One region of the Aliihoeflea sp. PC F10.4 genome, then DNA from elsewhere that is predicted to be linked to it. Evidence: predicted binding sites of a transcription regulator. Region 1 holds the regulator's gene; each other region holds the start of a gene.
The links. The regulator HrcA, encoded in region 1, represses chaperone genes, less so after heat shock. The targets are predictions, from matches to a motif close to GTTAGCACTCNCNNNNNGNGAGTGCTAAC.
Positions count from the first base shown of each region.

Region 2: the regulator HrcA is predicted to act here: its motif matches at 4,863-4,891, upstream of ACX82Z_RS04045 (co-chaperone GroES).
Region 3: the regulator HrcA is predicted to act here: its motif matches at 5,680-5,708, upstream of groES (co-chaperone GroES).

Region 1 is NZ_JBTSWH010000001.1:3,695,061-3,702,544, reverse strand. It holds gene rdgB (RdgB/HAM1 family non-canonical purine NTP pyrophosphatase) at 1-468, opposite strand, end outside; gene ACX82Z_RS18580 (VOC family protein) at 468-899, opposite strand; gene rph (ribonuclease PH) at 902-1,618, opposite strand; gene hrcA (heat-inducible transcriptional repressor HrcA) at 1,757-2,824, shown strand; gene ACX82Z_RS18565 (hypothetical protein) at 3,005-3,181, shown strand; gene rpsU (30S ribosomal protein S21) at 3,255-3,527, opposite strand; gene ACX82Z_RS18555 (putative bifunctional diguanylate cyclase/phosphodiesterase) at 3,728-5,755, opposite strand; gene ACX82Z_RS18550 (class I SAM-dependent methyltransferase) at 5,968-6,957, shown strand; gene ACX82Z_RS18545 (DUF934 domain-containing protein) at 6,975-7,484, opposite strand, start outside.
Region 2 is NZ_JBTSWH010000001.1:830,126-837,609, reverse strand. It holds gene ACX82Z_RS04085 (IS1182 family transposase) at 127-1,545, opposite strand; gene ACX82Z_RS04080 (transglutaminase-like domain-containing protein) at 2,015-2,848, opposite strand; gene ACX82Z_RS04075 (DUF1488 family protein) at 2,861-3,136, opposite strand; gene ACX82Z_RS04070 (hypothetical protein) at 3,133-3,462, opposite strand; gene ACX82Z_RS04065 (hypothetical protein) at 3,459-3,701, opposite strand; gene ACX82Z_RS04060 (hypothetical protein) at 3,738-3,884, opposite strand; gene ACX82Z_RS04055 (hypothetical protein) at 3,877-4,179, opposite strand; gene ACX82Z_RS04050 (hypothetical protein) at 4,176-4,439, opposite strand; gene ACX82Z_RS04045 (co-chaperone GroES) at 4,945-5,262, shown strand; gene groL (chaperonin GroEL) at 5,305-6,939, shown strand; gene ACX82Z_RS04035 (hypothetical protein) at 7,010-7,402, shown strand; gene ACX82Z_RS04030 (hypothetical protein) at 7,470-7,484, shown strand, end outside.
Region 3 is NZ_JBTSWH010000001.1:2,604,451-2,611,934, forward strand. It holds gene ileS (isoleucine--tRNA ligase) at 1-1,598, opposite strand, end outside; gene ACX82Z_RS13130 (MipA/OmpV family protein) at 1,836-2,636, opposite strand; gene ACX82Z_RS13135 (bifunctional riboflavin kinase/FAD synthetase) at 2,702-3,700, opposite strand; gene ACX82Z_RS13140 (TIGR01459 family HAD-type hydrolase) at 3,721-4,563, opposite strand; gene ACX82Z_RS13145 (hypothetical protein) at 4,825-5,178, shown strand; gene ACX82Z_RS13150 (hypothetical protein) at 5,194-5,589, opposite strand; gene groES (co-chaperone GroES) at 5,769-6,065, shown strand; gene groL (chaperonin GroEL) at 6,126-7,484, shown strand, end outside.

The DNA of each region.
Region 1 (7,484 bases):
CGGCCAGACGAGCGTACCTTCCACCTCGCCGCGAAAATATTCGGCGTGCCCATCCGGCCAGGCAACACAGATGACGGAGACGAAGCGGCCCTGACGCTTCCCGGAAACCGTTGCGCCAGCTTTTTCCATCAGCATGTTGGTGCGCTCCATCGCAACGGCGAAGTCGCGCGTGCCGTCGGCCATCGTCGCCCAGTCGGCGGTGTAGACGCCCGGATCGCCGCCGAGCGCGTCGACCATCAGTCCCGAATCGTCCGAAATTGCCGGCAGGCCGGTTGCGATCGCGGCAGCGTTCGCCTTGATATAGGCGTTCTCCTCGAAGGTCGTTCCGGTCTCCTCGGGTTCTGGCAGGCCGTATTCGGCAGCCGATTTTGCCTCGAAGCCGAATGGAGCCATCAGGTCCGACATTTCTGCCAGCTTGCCCGCATTGTGGCTCGCGACCACGACTTTCCTGTCTTCCAGTACACGCATCAAAGCCCCCAGATTCTCGGTTCGGCGAACTCGATCGAATTGCCGGCCGGATCGCGAAAATAGATCGAACGTCCGACGGACGGTTCGTCCGGTTTCGATGACGGCCAGTTGAAGTCCGCCTCGATCGCAACGCCCTTACCCTCGAGATGGGCCTTCCAGCGCTCGATCTCGTCGCCCGTTGCGGCAAAGCACAGATGCCCCGCTCCGCGCGTGCCGTGTGGCGGCACAGGATATTTCGCGCCTTGTGCGGGCGGATGGATCGTCGCCTCGGCATTAAAGAGCAGCAGCACGCCCGAGCCGCAGCGGAAGAAGACGTGTCGCCCCTCGATCCTGACGATCCGCTCCAGCCCCATGATGTCGGCGTAGAACGCCTCGGCCGCATCGAGGTCGTCGACGTAAAGCGCGGATTCGAGGATCGACGAGGGCGTCATGGTCAGGCGATCGCCATCTTCTGCAGGTCGACGAGGCGCGCGATGCCCTTCTTCGCAAGTCCCATCAACTGCGCGAATTCCTCTTCGGAAAACGGTTCGCCCTCGGCCGTGCCCTGGATTTCGACGATACCGCCCCTACCGGTCATGACGAAATTGGCGTCGGTGCCGGCGGACGAATCCTCCAGATAGTCGAGGTCGATGACCGGATTGCCTTCATGGATGCCGCAGGAAATGGCAGCGACATGATCCTTCAGAACCTTGTCGACCTTCACCATCTGGCGCGTTTCCATCCAGCGCAGGCATTCGTGCAGCGCGACGAAGCCGCCGGTGATCGCCGCCGTGCGCGTGCCGCCATCGGCCTGGATCACGTCGCAGTCGACCGTGATCTGCACTTCGCCCAACGCCTGAAGGTCCACCACGGCGCGCAGCGAGCGGCCGATCAGACGCTGGATTTCCAGCGTGCGACCGCCCTGCTTGCCGGACGATGCCTCGCGGCGCATGCGGTCGCCCGTCGCGCGCGGCAACATGCCGTATTCGGCCGTCACCCAGCCCTTGCCCGAATTGCGCAGCCAGCCGGGAACGCGTTCCTCGAGGCTTGCCGTGCACAGAACGTGCGTGTCGCCAAACTTGACGAGGCAGGAGCCTTCGGCATGTTTGGAGATGCCGCATTCGAAGGAGATTGCCCGCATTTCGTCGGGCTGGCGCTTGGATGGCCGCATGGAGTTCTCTGCTTTTCTCGTCAGTTTCCGGTTTGCCCGGCTTCTAACCGCCCGGCGTTCGTGAGGCAAAGGAAAAGGAACACATGGTTCCCCGCAGCGCTCAAACTTCCTATATCTGGCGACAACCATGATGATCCAATGCATATGATGACCGATCCGACGCTGCCCAATCTCGATTCGCGCTCGCGCGACATCTTCCGGTTGATCGTCGACAATTACATGCGCGAGGGCGAGCCGCTCGGCTCGCGCAACCTGTCGCGGCTTTTGCCCGGATCGCTTTCACCGGCGACGATCCGCAACGTGATGTCGGACCTTGAGCACCTCGGACTCATCTATGCGCCGCATGTGTCGGCCGGGCGTTTGCCGACGCAAGCCGGACTTCGCTTCTTCGTCGATGCTTTCATGGAACTCGGCGACCTGACGAGCGACGAACGACGCCGCATCGAAAGCCAGGTGCGCGCGTCCGGTTCCGGCCAGACGCTGGAACACATTTTGACCGATGCGAGCCAGATGCTGTCCGGCCTGTCGCGCGGTGCGGGGCTGGTGCTGACGGCCAAGAGCGAAGCCGCGCTCAAGCATATCGAATTCATCCGGCTCGAACCCACCAAGGCGCTTGCCGTCATGGTAAGTCACAGCGGCGACGTCGAAAACCGCATCGTCGACCTTCCGGCGGGCGTGACTTCGTCCCAACTCATCGAGGCGTCGAACTTTCTCAACGCCCATATTCGCGGTCGAACACTGAGTGAAGCAAGGGCGGAAATCGGCCGGCTGAAAGAAGAGACGCGCACCGCGCTCGATTCTCTTTCACAGGATCTGGTGGAACGCGGTCTGGCGATCTGGGCGGGCGAGGGATCGGGACTTCAGGCCCGGCTTATCGTCCGCGGCCATGCAAACCTTCTGGAAAACATCACCGCACAGGCCGACATCGAACTTTTGCGGCACTTGTTTGAAGACCTCGAAACCAAGGACGGGATGCTCCAGCTTCTCGACCTCGCCGAAGCCGGGCCGGGAGTGCGTATCTTCATTGGGTCGGAGAACAAGCTGTTTTCGCTGTCCGGCTCATCGCTGGTCGTCGCGCCCTACCGCGACAGCGATTCGCGCGTCATCGGGGCGCTTGGCGTCATCGGGCCGACCCGGCTCAACTATGCCCGCATCGTACCGATGGTGGATTATACGGCCCAGATCGTCAGCCGCCTTCTCGGCTAGAGGAAACGACATTTCGGCGAAATCTGTGCCTGCGTAACGTTAGGCAAATTTAAGTAAAATTTTACTACAAATCTCACTTTCGATGGCTCTTTCGCTCGACTTGAGGAACCATCGATCCTGCATCCCTGTTGTTCGCGTGAATTTGAGGTTCGTGTCATGTGTACAAGGAAGCGAGTTGAAATGAGAGAGCCGCAGCTTTCCACGACGATCGCCAAGGAACTGACGTCGGAGACCAACCGGCGGTTTCTGGGACGCATGCCCGCATTCAAGGCGGACACTTCCATACCGGAGAGCCTGCGCGTTTTGCTCGAGCGACTGGAATCGGCCGAACAGGGCCTGCGCACCGTGCGGCACTGATAGCGCGCCTGCGCGCTTGACCAATAAAAAAGGCGGCCTTTCGGGCCGCCCTTTTTGATTCGATGAAAGCGTCTTATGCGGCTGACGTCGCCGGGCGTGCCGGGCGGGCGCCAACGGCGCGTGCCGGCTTCTTCTTCGAAGGCAGCAGGCCTTCACGCTGCGCCTGCTTGCGGGCGAGTTTGCGCGACCGGCGCACGGCTTCCGCCTTCTGGCGGGCGCGCTTTTCCGACGGCTTTTCATAGGCGCGGCGCGCCTTCATTTCGCGGAAGATGCCTTCACGCTGCATCTTCTTCTTCAGCGCGCGGAGCGCCTGTTCGACATTGTTTTCACGTACGACGACCTGCAATGTGATCCTGTCCTTTCTCGAATTGAAATGGCAACGGAACCGCGAGGCGCGGACCGATGCTACGGATTTTGCCGGAAGGAACCGACCGAACACCTCAAAGCCACGACGGGCTCACCGTGAAACTGCGTCACGCGGAGGGTGGATGAACCTTATATAGGCGTTTTCGCGAAAAAGGCAAAATCAGTGGTCGGCGCGTGACTTTAAACCGGCAGGCCGCGTCTTCGGGAGGCGGGGCCGCCGATCAGGGAGGTCGCGCTCATCGGACGCCCGAGCAGGTAGCCCTGCACCGTGTCGATGCCGAATTCGCGCACCAATTCGATCTGGGCGCGGCTTTCGACGCCTTCGACCAGAATCTTCGGGCCACGATTTCGCAACAGCCGGATGATGTCGTCGAGCATCGCGCGCCCGCGCGCAGTGCCCGCATCGTGCAGGAACGAACGGTCGATCTTGACGGTGTCGAACTCGATCAGGCGTAGCCATGAGAGGCCCGCAAACCCCGTTCCGAAATCGTCCAGCCATATCTCGACGCCGAGAAGGCGCAGGTCGTGGATACAGCGGATGATGTCGGAGTGGATTTCCATCTCCATACCTTCGGTGATCTCGAAGGCAAGCCGGTTGCCGGCAACGCCGGTCTTGACCAGGATCGAGGCTACCGACGCGGCGAAGCCTGGCATCTTCAGTTGCAGGGGCGACACGTTGACTGTGGCGATCTGGATGTCGGATCGCAGGAGAAGGTCCCGGCAGACGGTTTCGATCGACCAGCGCCCCAGATCGATGATCGCGCCGGTCCGCTCTGCCACCGGAATGAACTGCGCCGGCGAGATGGCAAGTCCGTCGAGGCTTCGAAGACGCATCAGCGCCTCGGCGGCAACGACATCGCCGCTCTGGACGTCCTCGATGGGCTGATAGACCATCGAGACCAGTTCTTTCTGGATGGCGATTCGCAAAAGCGCGGCGATGTTCTCGCTGTCGTCGATGCCCTCGAAGTCGGCGGGATCGAAGATGCGGATGCAATTGCGCCCGCTTGCCTTGGCCAGATAGAGCGCGCGGTCGGCCTCGTAGATCGTGTGTTCGAGCTTGGAGCCTTCGTGTCCGCGAACGATCGATGCGCCCACGGAAACCGTCACGATCGACGAGCCGTCGCGGCGCTGTTCGTGCGGCACGGCAAGATTTTCCACCGTTCGGCGGATTTCTTCGGCAAATGCCTCCAGTTCCTCGGGTTTGACGATCGTCGCCAGGATGATGAACTCTTCACCGCCGAAGCGCCCGATCGTGGCACCCCGCCGTTCTGCCGGTTCGCGCAGCGCTTCGGCCACCTCGATCAGGCAGCGATCGCCCTCCTGATGGCCGTAGAAATCGTTGAACCGCTTGAAGAAATCGACATCGACCAGAAGCACCGAAAAATAGGTGCGCTTTTGCTCGAAATCATCCCAAAGCGTGCGCATGCGCTCGTCGATGGCGCGTCGGTTATGAAGGCCCGTCAGAGGGTCGGCGCGTGACAGGCGATAAAGCTCTTCACCGCGTTCATCCGCGGCGCGCTGCTGCAGCCGTGCCTCGAGCGCGTTGATGAATACATTGAAGCGCTCGATGTTCAGCTTCAGATTCACGTAGGACGTGAAAACGAAGCAGGAAAGATAGAATGACGACAGCGCAAACCGATAGGCGAACGAGCCCGGGATGATGGTTAGCGCCACGAAGAATGCGACGAGGATGACTGCGGATGCCACGAGGGAAATGGCGAAACGCAGATTGAAGAAGAGGTTTGCTCCCATCATGAAGATCGAACCGAAAATCATGAAGTAGGAAAAGTTCGCAATTTCCTGTGTCTGGATCGCGGGCAGAAGCCAAACGACATATCCCGATACCATCGCGGCCGCGCAAACGATTTCAAGCCATATCGTACGGGCTCCTGAACGGCGCAGGAACTCGAAAATCGCGACAACCGTGATAGCGACGACAAAACGGGTGGTAATGGCCTGTACCGCGACATCGGGGATGAGAATGATGTCGGCAAGTGCAAATGAAATGTAGGCCAGCACGCCGATCCAAAGGCCACGACGCAGGTGGTCTCGCTGCACCGGTGCACGGTCTTCTTCGTAAAGCTGTGCCTTGACGGTCGCTGACAGGTCGCGAGCGTGCTCTACGCGTGGCAGTGCTGGATCCGCATCAGCAATACGCATCGGGGATTCGGAGCCATCAACTGCAACCGTCACGTCATTTCGGGTCATGGTCAACTCTTGTCGTGGCAAATGACGGTCGGTCCTTGGCTGTACCTGTAAATCTCCAGCGCGCTTTAAAATTCCACAATTCAACCACTTGTCGGTTAAGGCGTATAGCGGTCCTTAAGAACTTTTGATTATGATGCATGAACGGTTAAGCAAGGGGAATCGTTTTGAATCGAATCGCTCTCGACGGACAAAGCCTCGTCACACCCGAATCCATGGCTGCCGAGCTTCGGCAACTTGGTCGTCAGGAGGGCGACAAGACCTACGAGCAGGCACTCGACATTCTCGCGCTGACGCTCTCCATGGCCAAACAGCAGTTTGAAAATGGAGGCGATCCCGTCGACATCATCCATCGCACGGCGGCCGAATTGCACGTATTGCGGCGTTCCTGCGCAACCGGGGTCTGGCAAAAACTCGTGCCGATCGCCCAGGAACATCCAGTCGGCGATTATTTTCTTGAAGATCCGTTCACCCGCTGGTGCTTTGAGATTCCGCGCGGCTATTCGGGTGACGCGATCACGCAGGATTTCATTTACGGGCACGAAAGCGTCAACGAAGCGATCGACCAGGCCTCAGAGCTGGGAAAGACCCTTTACGCCTGTACCCACATGTCGCGCACATCGATCGCCGGGCGCGAGCGGTGCGAGATTCTGGCCCGTGAGGTCGATGCGTCGGCTGCGGCCCGCAGCGAGCCGATCGAAGTGCTGACGATCGCTTCCGGGCATCTTCGCGAGGCGGCCAAGTCGCAGGCACTCAAGGAGGACCGGATCAAGCGCTGGATCGCGCTCGATCAGGACCCGCTCAGCGTCGGTTCGGTCGTGCGCGATTATCAGGGCACGGTCATCGAGGGCGTCGACGGATCGGTCAAAGGCATTTTGGGCAATGCCTACAATCTTGGCCAGTTCGACCTGGTCTATGCGTCTGGCCTTTACGATTACCTGTCGCGCGGGGTCGCGGCGCGGCTGACGCGCAAGTGCATGTCGCTGTTGAAGCCGGGCGGATCGTTCCTGTTCGCCAATTTTACGGACGAGATCGTCGATGACGGCTTCATGGAAACCTTCATGAACTGGGCGCTCATGCTCCGGTCGGACGAGGACATGTGGGACATCATCAACCGCTCGGTCGACCGCAACACGATCGACGCGCGCGTGTTCTACGGTGAGAACCGCAACATCGTTTATGGCGTGATCACCAGGAAAGATTAAGCGCTTCGGCGTGCCGGTCAGGAGACCGGCACGCGTCGCCACGCATAGGCCGGTGCGTTTTCCGGCATCGCGGCCGCTTTTGCAGCAGGCTGGTAGAAGACTTCCAACCCTCCGGGTCTCCCGGCTTCCAGCCGTGCCAGCGTCGGCCCGTTGGTCACTTCGAATTCGTCAAAGCCGGTGCGCAGCATATGCGCGACGAGATCGATCAACACGTCGCCGTGAGCGCGGATCGTTCCCTTGAAGCCATAGCGACTGCGCAAAAGCTCGGCCTTGGAAAACGAACGACCGTCGGTGTAGGCGGGAAAGCCGAGCGAGATGAGCGACAGGCGATCCAGATGCGGGACGATCGCATCGAGGCTTTCGCCGGGTTCGAGATGAACCCCGAGCCGGCCCGGCTCGTTGCGCCGCGCTTCGACATGGTCGAGGAAGGCGGCGAGCGGCAGTATCACATTGTCGAAGGCATCGACCTGTGGTTCGCCATCGATTCGCGTCCAGCCTTCGTCGATGAAGCCTGCTTCGGTCCATAG
Region 2 (7,484 bases), 2.9 Mb from region 1:
CCCGTCACGGAAAACCCGTCCGCACTCTCCCTCTCAGGGGGCGTTGCGGGGCAGGCTGTGCCAAAACGTCAGCCGTCGGAGCCGCAGCGCCTGCCAGGTGGAGCCGAAGCGAAGCGCCGCCTCGCGTCAGCTCGGGGTAACAACCCTCGTTCCGAATGTGTTCGCGGCGTGTAGGATGTTGAAGGCTAGGATCGACAGCGCCGCCTCCGCCTTTACCGCCCTAAGTCCTCTAGTTAGGAACCTTCCGCCACCCGACATTCGCTTTATGGTGCCGAATGGATGCTCGACCGTGCATCGCCTGATCGTCATCAAGCTGGGATTGGCATGGATTCGGGCCTCCATGCGATCGAGGGCACCTTGATCGACAAGCCGGTGAATTGTGCGCTGGGCTCCCGGCGTGCATCTCGGCTTCAACGCACAGGTCGCGCAGGCCGAGGTACGGTAGCGCATCGCCCGATTGCGAGTATGGATTCCGGACGGGCGTAGAGTTTGCCCGCCGGGGCAACGGACCGTGTCGCTGTCCTCGTCGTAGAGGAACTGTACCGGTCGAAAATGTTCGGAATTCATCGCGCCGCGCTTGATCGGCGCAGCGACCTCAATGTTCTCGCGTTCGCAACGGGCGACTTCTTCGGCGTTTGAGTAGCCGCCGTCGGTCAACACCTGGAGCTGATCTACCTCCAGCACGGCCTTAGCCGCGACTGACATCGGATGAAGAAGGTGGCTGTCGTTCGCGTCATTGTAGACGTCATGGTGGACGATCAGACCACTCGCAACATCGACGACGCTTTGCAGATTGTACGAGGGAAGCTTCGGCGCGTGGGCATATCCCATCGGTTTGGCCTCCGGCTCGCCAAACACGAGCACCTTCTCGACCCGTCGATCGAGTTCCTGCTGTCGCCTGGCCAGCCGGTCCTTCCGACGCTGCAGGGAGGCAATGGCGGACTTGAAGCCTTCGCGGTGCAGTGGTTGATCATCAAAGCCCCGCGCGACGGTCTCGTCGATTATGTCCAGGCGGTCGAGATAATAGGCGATCTCTTTTTCGGTATGCGCGATATCGCGCGCGAGCCGCTCCGCCCCGGCGATGTTCTTTGGACTGGCGACCGCTCGCATCTTGGTGCCGTCGAGTGCGACCGACCGGCCGCCTACCAAATTCTGCTCGCGACAGAACAGCACGAACGCGGCGCTGGCGGCGACGATCGCGTCGGGATAGTCGTGCCGGAAGGCGGCAATGGTCCGATAGTCCGGCGCGAGTTGCCGCATCAGCCACATTGCTTCAAGGTCGCGCTTGCAGGAGCGCTCCAGATGTCGCGATGAACGGGCTTGATTGAGGTAGCCCCAGATATACAGCCGGAGCATGTCGCTGGGATGATAGCCTGGTCGTCCGGTCGAGGCCGCAATGGCGCGTGTGAAGCCAAGCTCAATCATATCCAGACTGTCGACGAAAGCATCGACGACGCGGACGAGCGCGTCAGGCCCAACATAGTCATCGACACATGGGGGAAGCAGATTGGCCTGATCTCGCGCTATTCCCTCAATGAAGCTCATAGACACCTCGGCAAAGCAGATCAGGAGAGTCTGATTCTACACTTGTTTGCTCATAGGGAAAGGCTTTGTATTGGGTCTCGAATAACTACCCAGAGGCAGGATCGCGGCACCTCGCTGACCCTCCAAACTTCCGAGAAAAGGTGGCTTCCTGCTTTCGGCACTTTGGGCGACGAACCTGCGAAAGCTGTCATTCAAACAGTCTTCGCACTTCGACTGGATGCGCCTGACGTCAGCCACAGGCCCGACTTTTCCGTTTGCTGAAAGTGGGTATTACGAGGATGGAACATTAGGTCGCGGCCGCACCGGCTCAAGGGATTGGAATCGCGCCAACCTAACGTCGGGAACCGGTCACAGTCAGCGGACCATGGCGGGTGCCTGACTAAAGTGAGTTATCTTCGAAAAGGTCTGCGGCGCTTCCGGTATGCCTTGCCGTATCGCCTGTAGCCTTGGTGTCCGGTCCCAAGGCGCCTTACTCGCGATGCTCTTGCGCCTGTTGCAAGCCCGATACCTCGTAAGTCCATACTCGGAACGCCTTCAGAACATGCGGGCCGAAGGAGTTGACGAGCGGTATGTCGGCTGCGTCGCGGCCGCGCGCCACCACGATCCTGCCGATCCGCGGGACGTTGTTGCGCGGATCGAAGGTGTACCATTCGCCATCGAGGAACACTTCGATCCAGGCGCTGAAATCCATCGGATCGACGACCGGCACGCCGATGTCACCGAGATGGCCGTTGATATAGCGAGCGGGGATGTTGAGGCATCGGCAGAACGTGACCGCAAGATGCGCGAAATCGCGACAAACGCCAACGCGCTCATGGAACGCCTCGAAAGCCGTCCGCGTAGATCGAGCCTGCATGTAGTCGAAGCGGATGTGGTTGTGGACGAAATCGCAGATCGCCTGCACCCGGCTCCAACCGGGCGGCATCTTGCCGAACAGGTCCCAAGCGGTCTGGCTGAGACGGTCGGTTTCGCAGTAGCGGCTGCCCATGAGGTAGACGAGGCAATCGTCCGGCAAGTCCGGCACCGGCAGTTCCCGGGCACCCGGCACAATCCCGTCCGGCCTGCCGTCGTCCTCGATCGTGGCATCACCCCACATCGTCAGGTCGCCCGCAGGCGCGACCAGCCGCCGGCATTTGTTGCCGAAGAGATCGCGGTAGGTCGATACGTGCACATCGGGTGTGGTGAACGTCGTCTCCGGCACCCGTATGTCAGCCGCGCGATCCTCGTGCACCGACAGCAGACACACCAAGGCTGTCGGCTGCTGGCAGGTCAGTGTGATCTCATACCCGTAGCGGATCAGCATTGAGTGGTGTCTTTACCGGAAATCGGCAGCGGTCAGCGTATAGGAGGTTTGGCGACGATGCGAGTAGGCCTCGCGGGCGACATCGTGGATCGAACTGCGCGTCGCATCGAAGGTCGAGAGATACATCTCTTCCGACACCTCAGTGCTGCGCAATTCAGCAGGGGACCTGGCGAGCGCTTCCACTTCGACAAAGAACGGCACTTCGAACATGCCGTCGTGCCCGATAAAGCGAATGGCGTTGCGCACTTCGTCGAAGCTGCGGCTGGGGTTCAGGAATTCAAGGGTCATCGTTGATCTGCCCTTGCCGTTTGCAGCAGCAGTGGTACACGCATAAACCCGTTCATGTGCTCCTTGCGTCGCACATCATTCCGACGATTGAGGGAAAGCATCCCGTCGGTTGCGGCCGAGTGGCTAAGGCCGATCATCTCCTGCCCTTCGCGGCTGGCTGGAACGCCGGTGAAGACATGGTAGATGGTCCAGGACCGGTCGGCTTCGATCCGGCGGCCATATTGTTCGTCGCCTGGTGCGCGGGCGGATGCACCGCCTTCATTGTCCCAGACGCCGATCGCGCGGTCGTGCCGCTCCCGTTCGATTTCATCTATGTATCGGGTCATGATCGTGGCCTTTCTCTAGTGGTCACGTCGGCATCAATGATGCCGGAAAATAGCGCGTTACCGGATAAGTCGGTGATCGCGATGGCGTCGGGCCGTTGAGGCATATCGAGCGTCTGCGAAAGCAGTTGCGCAATCTCAATGGCGTTGGCGAGATCGACGGCTTCCACCGCCTCTCGGCCCACGACAGCATGGGCGTCATCCGTCTCCCGCGTGCGGTAGAACTCGATGACAACTTTCATGGCGCTACTTGCTCTTTCAGCCGGAGCAGCACTGCCTCAGTGCTTGCCTTTGCCTTGGGAAGCATTGGCATCATTGGCGGCAAACTTGATCTGGTTGCCGAAGGTGCTTTCAGGCTTTGGCGGGGCCTTCTCCTGTTTCGGCTTTCTGATCTCGCGATTGCTTCGTTTCTGGCCTTTAGCCATGTCCGAACGTCCTTTCGATGAGGGTTGCGCCATTACCGGATTGCGACATGTCGACCGGCTCGAGGCTGTCCTGCGTCGTCACTCGCTCATGGCGTTCGTCGTCGTTGCGGATGCGATATTGCAGTGAATCTCCCCGTGCCGGCAGTCTGCCGGTTATGCGGTAGATATCGGCGGGTAATGCCGGCCTCACGAAACCGCCCTTGAGCCGGACAGCCTGTCCGATCGCGAAGAGATGAGCAGGAGCCTCGTGGCGGGCGGGACGGTTCGTGCGCCGGATTGGGTTGGTTGATATCATGGCTGTTGGTGATCCTTTTCGAGGGCGGCGTCGAGATCGGCGGGATCTATCGGCGCCATCTGATACGTGTGGCCATCAATGCCGATGGCGGGCAGGTGGATGAAGGCGCCTACACGTCTCCAGGCAAGGCGGGAGGATCCCTCCAGCAGTTCCTCATCCTGGTCCACGCGATAGTCGCCGGCAGGCTGCGCAGCGTCGAAGCCGGACAGCATGAAGGGTGCGGAGAACCGGACGATTTTCTGCGTGGTGCGCGTTGTCATGGGTCGATACCTCCGCAGGAGCACGCAAACGCGCCTCCTGCATCATTCCCATTCGAACCGGAACGAACTTCCGTGCTGCCAGTACATCCGTGGTCAGCGGCGCGTTCATTCCAAGGTTCGAACAGAGCGATATGCGCGCCAGGTCGGCGCGTGATGCATTCGCTATCGAGAATTCGGTGGTGAATGGCGGGTCTCTGACACCGCAAAAAGCCAAGTCGGCCAAATCAACGAGTTTTATATATGGGCTGTCCCCACCCGGTAAACAAGGAGCGGGTCGCTATTATTTATCTAGAATTGAATAAATGGCTCTTCCATAAAAATAAAAATCCTTAAAAAGGCAGGAAATACGTATTGAAAACAACAAACATCGCATTGGTAGAAGTGATATAAATTTTCGCAATTCCACCTTTTCAACGAAATACGTTTAGCACTCCTATCATTCGAGTGCCAAAGTCGCTATCTATCCGAGGTGGTCGCCCTATGCGCCGGCCTCAGAAAGAACCCCATGAAATTCCGGCCCCTCCACGACCGCGTCGTCATCCGACGGGCGGAAGGCGATCTCAAATCCAAAGGCGGGATCATCATTCCCGATACCGCGAAGGAAAAGCCGCAGGAAGGCGAGGTGATCGCCGTCGGCCCGGGTTCGCGCGACGAAGCCGGCAAGCTGGTTCCACTCGACGTCAAGGCGGGCGACCTCATCCTGTTCGGCAAATGGTCCGGCACCGAGGTCAAGCTCGACGGCGAGGATCTCCTGATCATGAAGGAATCCGACATCATGGGCATCGTCGAGAAGACAACGGCGGCCGCCAGCAAAGCCGCCTGACCGGCCGATACCTGATAATCAAGCCCGAACTGGACGAACATCATGTCTGCCAAGGAAATCAAATTCGCCGGCGAAGCCCGCGACCGCATGCTGCGCGGCGTCGAACTGCTGAACAACGCCGTCAAGGTGACGCTCGGGCCAAAGGGACGCAACGTCGTCATCGACAAGGCCTATGGCGCGCCGCGCATCACCAAGGACGGCGTCACCGTCGCCAGGGAGATCGAACTCGAAGACAAGTTCGAGAACATGGGCGCGCAGATGGTGCGCGAGGTGGCCTCCAAGACCAACGACCTCGCCGGCGACGGAACCACGACGGCGACGGTGCTCGCGGCCTCCATCCTGCGCGAGGGCGCCAAGCTGGTCGCCGCCGGGATGAACCCGATGGACCTGAAGCGCGGCATCGACATTGGCGTCGCGGCCGTCGTCAAGGAAATCCAGGCGCGGGCCAGGAAGGTCAAGTCGTCGGCTGAGATCGCGCAGGTCGGCACGATCGCCGCCAATGGCGATGGCACCATCGGCGGGATGATTGCGAGTGCGATGGACAAGGTCGGCAACGAGGGTGTGATCACCGTCGAGGAAGCCAGGACCGCCGAAACCGAGCTCGACGTGGTCGAAGGCATGCAGTTCGATCGCGGCTACCTCTCTCCATACTTCGTCACCAACGCCGAAAAGATGCGCGTGGAACTGGATGACCCCTACATCCTCATCCACGAGAAGAAGCTCGGTAATCTTCAAGCCATGCTGCCGATCCTGGAGGCGGTGGTGCAAAGCGGCAAGCCGCTGCTGATCATCTCCGAGGACGTCGAGGGCGAGGCGCTCGCCACGCTGGTCGTCAACAAGTTGCGCGGCGGCCTGAAGGTCGCGGCCGTGAAAGCTCCGGGCTTTGGCGACCGCCGCAAGGCCATGCTCGAGGACATCGCCGTGCTGACCGCCGGCCAGGTGATCTCCGACGATCTCGGCATCAAGCTGGAAAATGTCACGCTCGACATGCTCGGCAGCGCCAAGCGTGTTGTCGTAGACAAGGACACGACAACGATCATCGACGGTTCCGGCGACAAGGCCGGCATCGCCGCTCGTATTGCCCAGATCAAGGCGCAGATCGAGGAAACGACCTCGGACTACGACAAGGAGAAGCTCCAGGAGCGGCTGGCCAAACTCGCCGGAGGCGTCGCGGTGATCCGCGTCGGCGGCGCGACCGAGACCGAGGTCAAGGAGAAGAAAGACCGCATCGACGATGCGCTCAACGCCACCCGAGCTGCGGTCGAGGAAGGCATCGTGCCCGGCGGCGGTGTGGCGCTGCTGCGCGTCAGGACCGTGCTGGCCTCTCTGACAGGCGCCAACGCCGATATAACCGCAGGCATTTCGATCGTGCGTCGGGCGCTCGAAGCGCCGGTCCGGCAGATCGCCGAGAATGCCGGCGTCGAAGGCTCGATCGTGGTCAGCAAGCTCACGGACAGCAAGGACCACAACCAGGGCTTCGACGCCCAGACCGAAACCTATGTCGACATGATCGAGGCCGGTATCGTCGACCCCGCCAAGGTCGTCAGAACCGCCCTGCAGAACGCCGGCTCGATCGCAGCGCTCCTGATCACCGCCGAGGCGATGATCGCCGACATTCGCGCGAAGGAATCCACCCCGTCGGCCGGCAACGGCGGCATGGGCGGAATGGGATACTGAGAACAGTGCCTGAACCGTTCGGCCGACGCCCAGACAAAGCAATCTGCATTCCAACCTGGAAGGAATCTCCATGGCCACACAAAGCACGACCAAACCATCTCTCTCCCGCCGCTGGGAAGACTATCAGCCTTCAAAGACCATTCTGGTCTGGGCATGCATCGCGGCGATGATCGCAACGATCGTTATAGGATTCAGCTGGGGCGGCTGGGTCACTGGCGGCACTTCGCAGACCATGGCGAAAGCGGCCGGCGACACGGCGCGCGGGGAGCTGGCATCCGCCATATGCGTCGAAAGGTTCAACGCGGCCCCAGATGCGGCGGCGAAACTTGCCGAGTTCAAGGCGATACCCGACAGCTACAAGAAGCGTCAGTTCGTGGAAGCCGGCGGCTGGGCGACGATGCCGGGGCAGACGACTGCCGACCGGCTTGGAGTCCAAGGCTGTGTCACCGGGCTTGGCGCATAATACCCCGTTTAAAGCGCTCAGGCAGGCGCCAGGGCGTTTCCACCCGCCACAGGAAGGAACTTCAGCAATGATCTCGTTTGTG
Region 3 (7,484 bases), 1.1 Mb from region 1:
CGCTGGTTGACCGCCTCGTCCTTCAGCACCTCGCCATTCTCATCGGCAAAGACGCAGATCGGTACGCCCCAGGCGCGCTGGCGGGATAGCACCCAGTCGGGACGGTCCTCGATCATCGCGCGCAACCGCGTCTGGCCCGCAGCCGGCACGAAGCGTGTGTCGTCGATCGCTTTGAGCGCTCGGCTGCGAAGTGTGGAGTTATCGCCGAGGTCCTTGTCCATATAGACGAACCATTGCGGCGTATTGCGGAAGATGACCGGCTTCTTGGAACGCCAGGAATGCGGGTAGGAATGCTTGAGCCGCCCGCGTGCGAACAGCGCGTTCGCGCCGATCAGCGCCTCGATGACGGCCTTGTTGGCATCGCCCTTCTTGCCGTTATCGTCGATGACGCGCGCGGCACCGCCCTCGCGATCCGGCCCGAAGCCGGGCGCGTCCTTGGTGAAGAAGCCGGCATCGTCGACGGTGAAGGGGATGCGCGGATCGATGCCGCGTGCTTCGAGATCGCGCGCCATGTCCATCCACGCGTCGAAATCCTCGCGTCCGTGGCCGGGCGCCGTGTGGACGAAGCCCGTACCCGCATCGTCGGTCACGTGATCGCCGGGGAGCATCGGCACGGTGAATTCGTAGCCGCCGCCAAGACCTTTGAGCGGATGAGAAAGCGTGATCGCGCCAAGCGCCTCTGCCGAAACGTCGCGCAGACGCGTGAAACCCAACTTTGCTTTGGCAAACGTTTCCTCGGCAAGAGCGTCAGCGAAGATCAACTTTTCGCCCGGCTGCGGACCGAAATCGTTTTCGGCCGACGTGACTTCGTAAAGGCCATAGGCGATGCGCGGCGAATATGCGACGGCACGGTTGCCGGGGATCGTCCACGGCGTCGTCGTCCAGATGACGACGGAAGCGCCGGCAAGATCATTATTCGTCAAAACCGGGAACTTCACCCAGATCGTGTCGCTCTCGTAATCCTGATATTCGACCTCGGCCTCCGCCAGCGCGGTGCGCTCGACGACCGACCACATGATCGGCTTCGAGCCGCGATAAAGCTGGCCGCTCATCGCGAACTTCAACAGCTCACCCGCAATGCGCGACTCGGCGTGGAAATTCATCGTCGTATAGGGATTGTCGAAGTCGCCCTCAACGCCAAGGCGCTTGAATTCGACAGTCTGCACGTCGATCCACTTTTGCGCGAATTCGCGGCATTCCTTACGGAACTCGTTGACCGGCACCTGATCCTTGTCGAGACCCTTGGCGCGGTATTGCTCCTCGATCTTCCACTCGATCGGCAGGCCGTGGCAATCCCAGCCCGGAACGTAATTCGAGTTGTATCCACGCATCTGGAACGAGCGCGTGATGACGTCTTTCAGGATCTTGTTGAGCGCGTGGCCGATATGGATGTTGCCATTGGCATAAGGCGGGCCATCGTGAAGCACGAAGAGCGGACGGCCCTCGGCCTCCTTTCGCAGCTTCTTGTAGAGGCCCATTTCCTGCCAGCGCGCCACGATCTGGGGCTCCTTGTCCGGCAGGCCGGCGCGCATCGGAAACTCCGTCTGCGGCAGATAAAGCGTCTTGGAATAGTCGATCTTATCGGCGGTATCGGTCATCATCATGCCCTGTGGCGAACCGGTATTCCGGCGCGCGCGTCGTATGTCTCATGGGAAGGATCGCGCTGGAAAGCGCGCAAACGGCAAAGTCCCGGACCGTCCGGCAGCCTCAGGCCGCCCGGACAGCCGGGCCAATAATTCGTATCGTCAGGGCCATGCGGCGCGCCAAATATGACATAGCCGCGCTTTTAGCGGAGCCTTGCACCGGAAGGAAGCCCCCTAGAACGGTCGCCGGAACTATAGCGAGAAGTCGAAGCGATAGGTCGCCGAGACGCCGATCAGAAACTGGTTCTCGTCGCCGCGCTCGCGCACCAGGCTCGAATCCGCCGCCGGGCCGACGAGGCGCGAATATTCGCCGAACAGGCTCGTCTCGATCTTATCGGTCACGTCCCATCTGATCGCCGCGCCCACACCAACCGAACGAAAGCCGCCGTCCGGCGTATAGGGCGTCAGGCCGGACGCCACGGATTCGGCGGGCGAAACGCCGTAATAGGCTTCGAAATAATCGCTCGACGCCATTGAAACGCGCGGGCCGGCCGAAACCTGAATGGTGGGCGTCACATTCATGAACGCATCCGCCGAAACGTCGGCGACGACGCCGTCATGCGAGCGGATACCGTGACGCACCTCGCCGCGCAGGCGCAGCCAGTCAGTCGGGTAGATTTCCGCAAACCCGCCGATCTCGGCTCCGAAGCGGATCGGATCGAGACCTTCGAGATCATCGGAATCGCCGCCGTCGCGCTCGAAAACGAGCTTGCCGGTCGGGCCGGCGCGGAACGTTCCGGTATCGATCAGACCGATGGAGATGTTGTCGTTGCGCGAGGAAAAGCGGCGTTCGGTGCCCTGTCTGCCGAACGAGACGATCGGCTGGGCGAAGAACTTGTACTTGTCGTCGCCTTCATATTCCGGTGCCGAAATCGCCGCGACGCCAAGCGTCAGGCTCCAGTCTCCCGAAAACCAGCTCTGCTGCGCGAAGGACGGCGTCGTGGCCAATGTGGCGGCAAATACTGCAAGGCCGGCGGCCGCGAACTTCGACATCGGATTTCCCTCATGAGGCAAGCGTTCTTGCCGCTAAATTTACAATTGAACAAGTAAAGAAATATTCACGCTGTCGGCGCGGAAAAATTCAGTGCCAGATCAAGGTCACCGAGCGGCTTCGCGCTCGTCATGATCGCCCGCGCCTCTTCTTCATCGCGCTTCATCTGCGCGACAAGCGCATCAAGGTCGTCGAATTTTTCCTCGCCGCGCAGAAAGGCGAAGAACGAAATCTGGCACGTCTCGCCGTAAAGATCGCCGGAAAAGTCGAAGAGATAAGTTTCAAGCAGCGGCGCGCCATCCGTCGTCACAGTCGGGCGGCGCCCGAAACTCGCCACGCCGTCATGAAGCGAACCGTCCGCGCGGCGAAAGCGAACAGCATAGATGCCGTGCGCAAGCTGGATATCCTCGGAAAGAGCCATGTTGGCAGTCGGATAGCCAAGGGTTCGTCCGAGCTTCTCGCCGCCTATCACTTCGCCTTCAACGGCGAACCGATAGCCAAGCAGTCCGGCCGCCTCGGCCACGTCGCCAATCGCCAGAAGATCGCGGATGCGGCTCGATGAAACGATCTCTGCCCCCTCATCGCGAAAGGCATCAACGAGCGTCACGCCGAAGCCGTGCTTTTCGCCCGCCTCCATCAGATAGGCCGGGCCGCCGCCGCGCTTCTTGCCGAAATGAAAATCGAACCCGGTGACGGCATGGCAAATTCCAAGCCGGCCGACGAGTATCCGTTCGACGAACTCGGACGCTGTCAGGCCGGCGAAATCGCCGTCGAAGCGCTGCTCGATCATCGCGTCAAAACCGCAGGCGGCTATCAATCGCGCCTTCATGGAAGGCGGCGTCAGGCGGCAAAGGGCGGCATCGGGCTGAAAGAATTTGCGCGGATGCGGCTCGAAGGTCAGCACCAAGGCAGGAACACCGCGCGTTTTCGCCTCGTCCAGCGCGCGGTCGAGCACGGCGCGATGGCCGCGATGAACGCCGTCGAAATTGCCGATCGCAACGACCCCGCCGCGTAAATTTTCGGGCAATTCGCCACTGCCGCTGATATGGGCGAAACCGGTCTTCATCCCAAGGTCAGCTCCTGGCCTCAGCGCAGACGCGGGATCGAAGCGACAGGCGTATAGCCATGCCCTTCGAGAAAAGTGCCGAGACGCGCAAGGTCCGGCGCGCCGTCGGCGTCGTATTCGCGCGCATGGATGCCCGCCGTAACGAACAATATATCGATATTGTTCGACACCGCGCCCTTCACGTCGGTCAGGACGCCGTCTCCGATGGCCAGCACGTCTTCGGGTCGCGCCTGACGGCCGAGCGACTGGTTGGCGAGGATCAGCGCCGCCACATAGATCGGCTGATGCGGCTTGCCGGCGACGAAAGAGCGCCCGCCGAGTTGGCCATAGTCGCGAGCCAGCGCACCAGCGCACCAGACAAGCTTGTCGCCGCGCTCGACGACGATGTCGGGATTGGCGCAGATGAACGGCAGATCACGCGAGCGGAACCGGCGCAGCATCTCGGCATAGTCGTCCGGCGTTTCGGTCTCGTCGTCGAACAGGCCGGTGCAAACGACACCCGACGCCTCCTGTTCCTCGACGAGCTCGATGTCGAGGCCGTCATAAAGGGACAGATCCCGGTCAAGGCCGAGATGAAAGATGCGGCGGGGGCCTTCAGTGATCAATTCGCGCGTCACGTCACCGGACGTCACCAGATGGTCCCAGCAGTCGCGCGGCACGCCGATAGCGGCAAGCTGCTCCTCCACATCGTCGCGCACGCGCGGCGAGTTGGTGATGAGCACCACGATCTTGCCCTTTTCGCGCGCGCGCTTCAGCGCGGCGCAGGCGTCGGGAAACGGCTCGATGCCGTTATGGACCACGCCCCACACATCGCTCAGGATGACGGAATAGCCGTCGGCGATGTCGTCGAGTGTGTCGATCATATTGCTCATGAGGTACTCGTCAGGACAGGAGATTTTCGATCCGCATCTACCGGATGGAGGCGATGAAGTCACCCGCTTTAACCAAGCTTCCACGAGCCGTTGGCTATGGTGCCCGTTCGAAACAGGCTTTGAAGCATGCAACCGACGAGATCACATTCGTTTCTGCGTCATGTCACGACATTCATCGTGGCGCATCTTGGCGCGGCCATATCGGCCAGCGCACTGCTTATGGCGCCTATGCTGTGGATGTCCGGAGGGGACATGCCGCCGGATGTTTCGGGCCCAGGTCTTGTTGTGAACTTCATCGGCGTGACGCTTCTCATCGCCGCTGTCATCGGCGCATTTACGATACCGGTATCCCTGCCCGCCTACCCTCTCGCGCTTTACATCATGCGGCGATACGGACTGGCAGCGACGATCGGCACCGGAGCCGTGCTCGGCATCGGCGTCGGTGTCTTCTTCTCATACAGTTCGCCGGAAATGTTTCCGCATCTTTCGTGGGCCGACCATCGCGCTCAGATAATTGAGGTAGCATCCGCATTCGTTCCGGCGGCAATCGCGGCAGGCATCGTGTTTGGATGGATCGTGGGGCGCTCGAACCGACCGACGACATGAGCGCGAAGACTTGACCTATTCGTCGGCGGAAATACCGTAGCGCTCGATGACTTCCGGCTGGATCAGCTTTGCGTGGACCGCCAGCAGGATAAGCTGCGCATCGATCCCCTCGCCCGCGTCGAGCGCCTTTTCGATCCTCGCCTCGACGGCGGCGAGCCGCTGCCCGCCATTGACGGCCTCAAAGGCGTTCGCGCCCATCACGCAATAGCCGAACATCTCGGCGACCGCCGGATAGGCTTCCTCGATCTCGTCGACGCCGTGATCCTTCATCAGATTGACCATGGTCATCTTCACGCCTTCCGGCACCAACGCCGGATGAAGGTCGACGCCGCGCAAGGCCGCATCGAGCTGACGCAGGTCGAATGAGCGGCCGAACATGCCGAAAAAACCGAAAGACGAACGGCGGCGCATAGGAATGTCACATCTCCGGTCTAGAAATTTTCAACGCACGCTCCCGCAACTTTCTTGACTCTGCGAATGAGTGTGCTTACCTCCGCCGCCGTTGGCACTCTCCATATGTGAGTGCTAGCAGTCCGGTTCGCCGGACGGAGGGAACCATTTACATCATCCCAATCGAGGATCAAAGTCACATGGCACAGTCGACGTTCCGCCCGCTTCATGACCGCGTGGTCGTTCGCCGGGTCGATTCCGAGGAAAAGACCAAGGGCGGCATCATCATTCCCGACACCGCCAAGGAAAAGCCGCAGGAAGGCGAAGTCATCGCCGTCGGCTCCGGCGCGCGCGATGAAGCTGGCAAGCTCGTCCCGCTCGACGTCAAGGCAGGCGACCGCGTCCTGTTCGGCAAGTGGTCGGGCACCGAGGTCAAGCTCAACGGCGAAGACCTTCTGATCATGAAGGAATCCGACATCATGGGCGTGATCGGCTGATAAGCCGCACATCCGTCCAATCCGAAATTCAACGGGTCCAAAGACCCAGGGAGCTAAGAAATGGCTGCTAAAGACGTCAAGTTTTCCCGCGACGCCCGCGAGCGCATGCTGCGCGGCGTGGACATTCTCGCCAACGCCGTGAAGGTCACGCTCGGCCCGAAGGGTCGTAACGTCGTCATCGACAAGTCGTTCGGCGCACCGCGCATCACCAAGGACGGCGTCACCGTCGCCAAGGAAATCGAACTCGAAGACAAGTTCGAGAACATGGGCGCCCAGATGGTGCGCGAAGTGGCCTCGAAGACCAACGACATCGCCGGCGACGGCACCACGACCGCTACGGTTCTGGCACAGTCGATCGTTCAGGAAGGCGCCAAGGCCGTTGCCGCCGGCATGAACCCGATGGACCTGAAGCGCGGCATCGACCTCGCCGTCTCGGAAGTCGTCAAGACGCTCGTTTCCTCGGCCGCAAAGATCAACACCTCGGCTGAAGTCGCCCAGGTCGGTACGATCTCGGCTAACGGCGAAAAGGAAATCGGCGACATGATCGCCGAGGCCATGCAGAAGGTCGGCAACGAGGGTGTCATCACCGTCGAGGAAGCCAAGACCGCCGAGACCGAACTCGAAGTCGTCGAAGGCATGCAGTTCGACCGCGGCTACCTGTCGCCCTACTTCGTGACCAACCCGGAGAAGATGGTCGCCGAGCTGGAAGACGCCTACATTCTCCTTCACGAGAAGAAGCTGTCGAACCTTCAGGCGCTGCTGCCGGTTCTCGAAGCCGTCGTCCAGTCGTCCAAGCCGCTCGTCATCATCTCGGAAGACGTCGAAGGCGAGGCTCTTGCCACGCTCGTCGTCAACAAGCTGCGTGGCGGCCTCAAGATCGCTGCCGTCAAGGCTCCGGGCTTCGGCGACCGCCGCAAGGCCATGCTGGAAGACATCGCGATCCTGACCGGCGGTCAGGTGATCTCCGAAGACCTCGGCATCAAGCTTGAAAATGTCGGCCTCGACATGCTCGGCCGCGCCAAGAAGGTCTCCATCACCAAGGAGAACACCACGATCGTCGACGGTGCCGGCCAGAAGGCCGAGATCGAAGCCCGCGTCGGCCAGATCAAGCAGCAGATCGAGGAAACCTCCTCGGACTACGACCGTGAAAAGCTTCAGGAGCGTCTTGCCAAGCTGGCCGGCGGCGTTGCCGTCATCCGCGTCGGCGGCTCCACGGAAGTCGAAGTCAAGGAAAAGAAGGACCGCGTCGATGACGCCCTCAACGCGACCCGCGCGGCCGTGGAAGAAGGCATCGTTGCAGGCGGCGGCACCGCTCTTCTGCGCGCTTCGGCCGACCTGACCGTCAAGGGCGAGAACGTCGACCAGGACGCCGGCATCAACATCGTGCGTCGCGCCCTGCAGGCTCCTGCCCGCCAGATC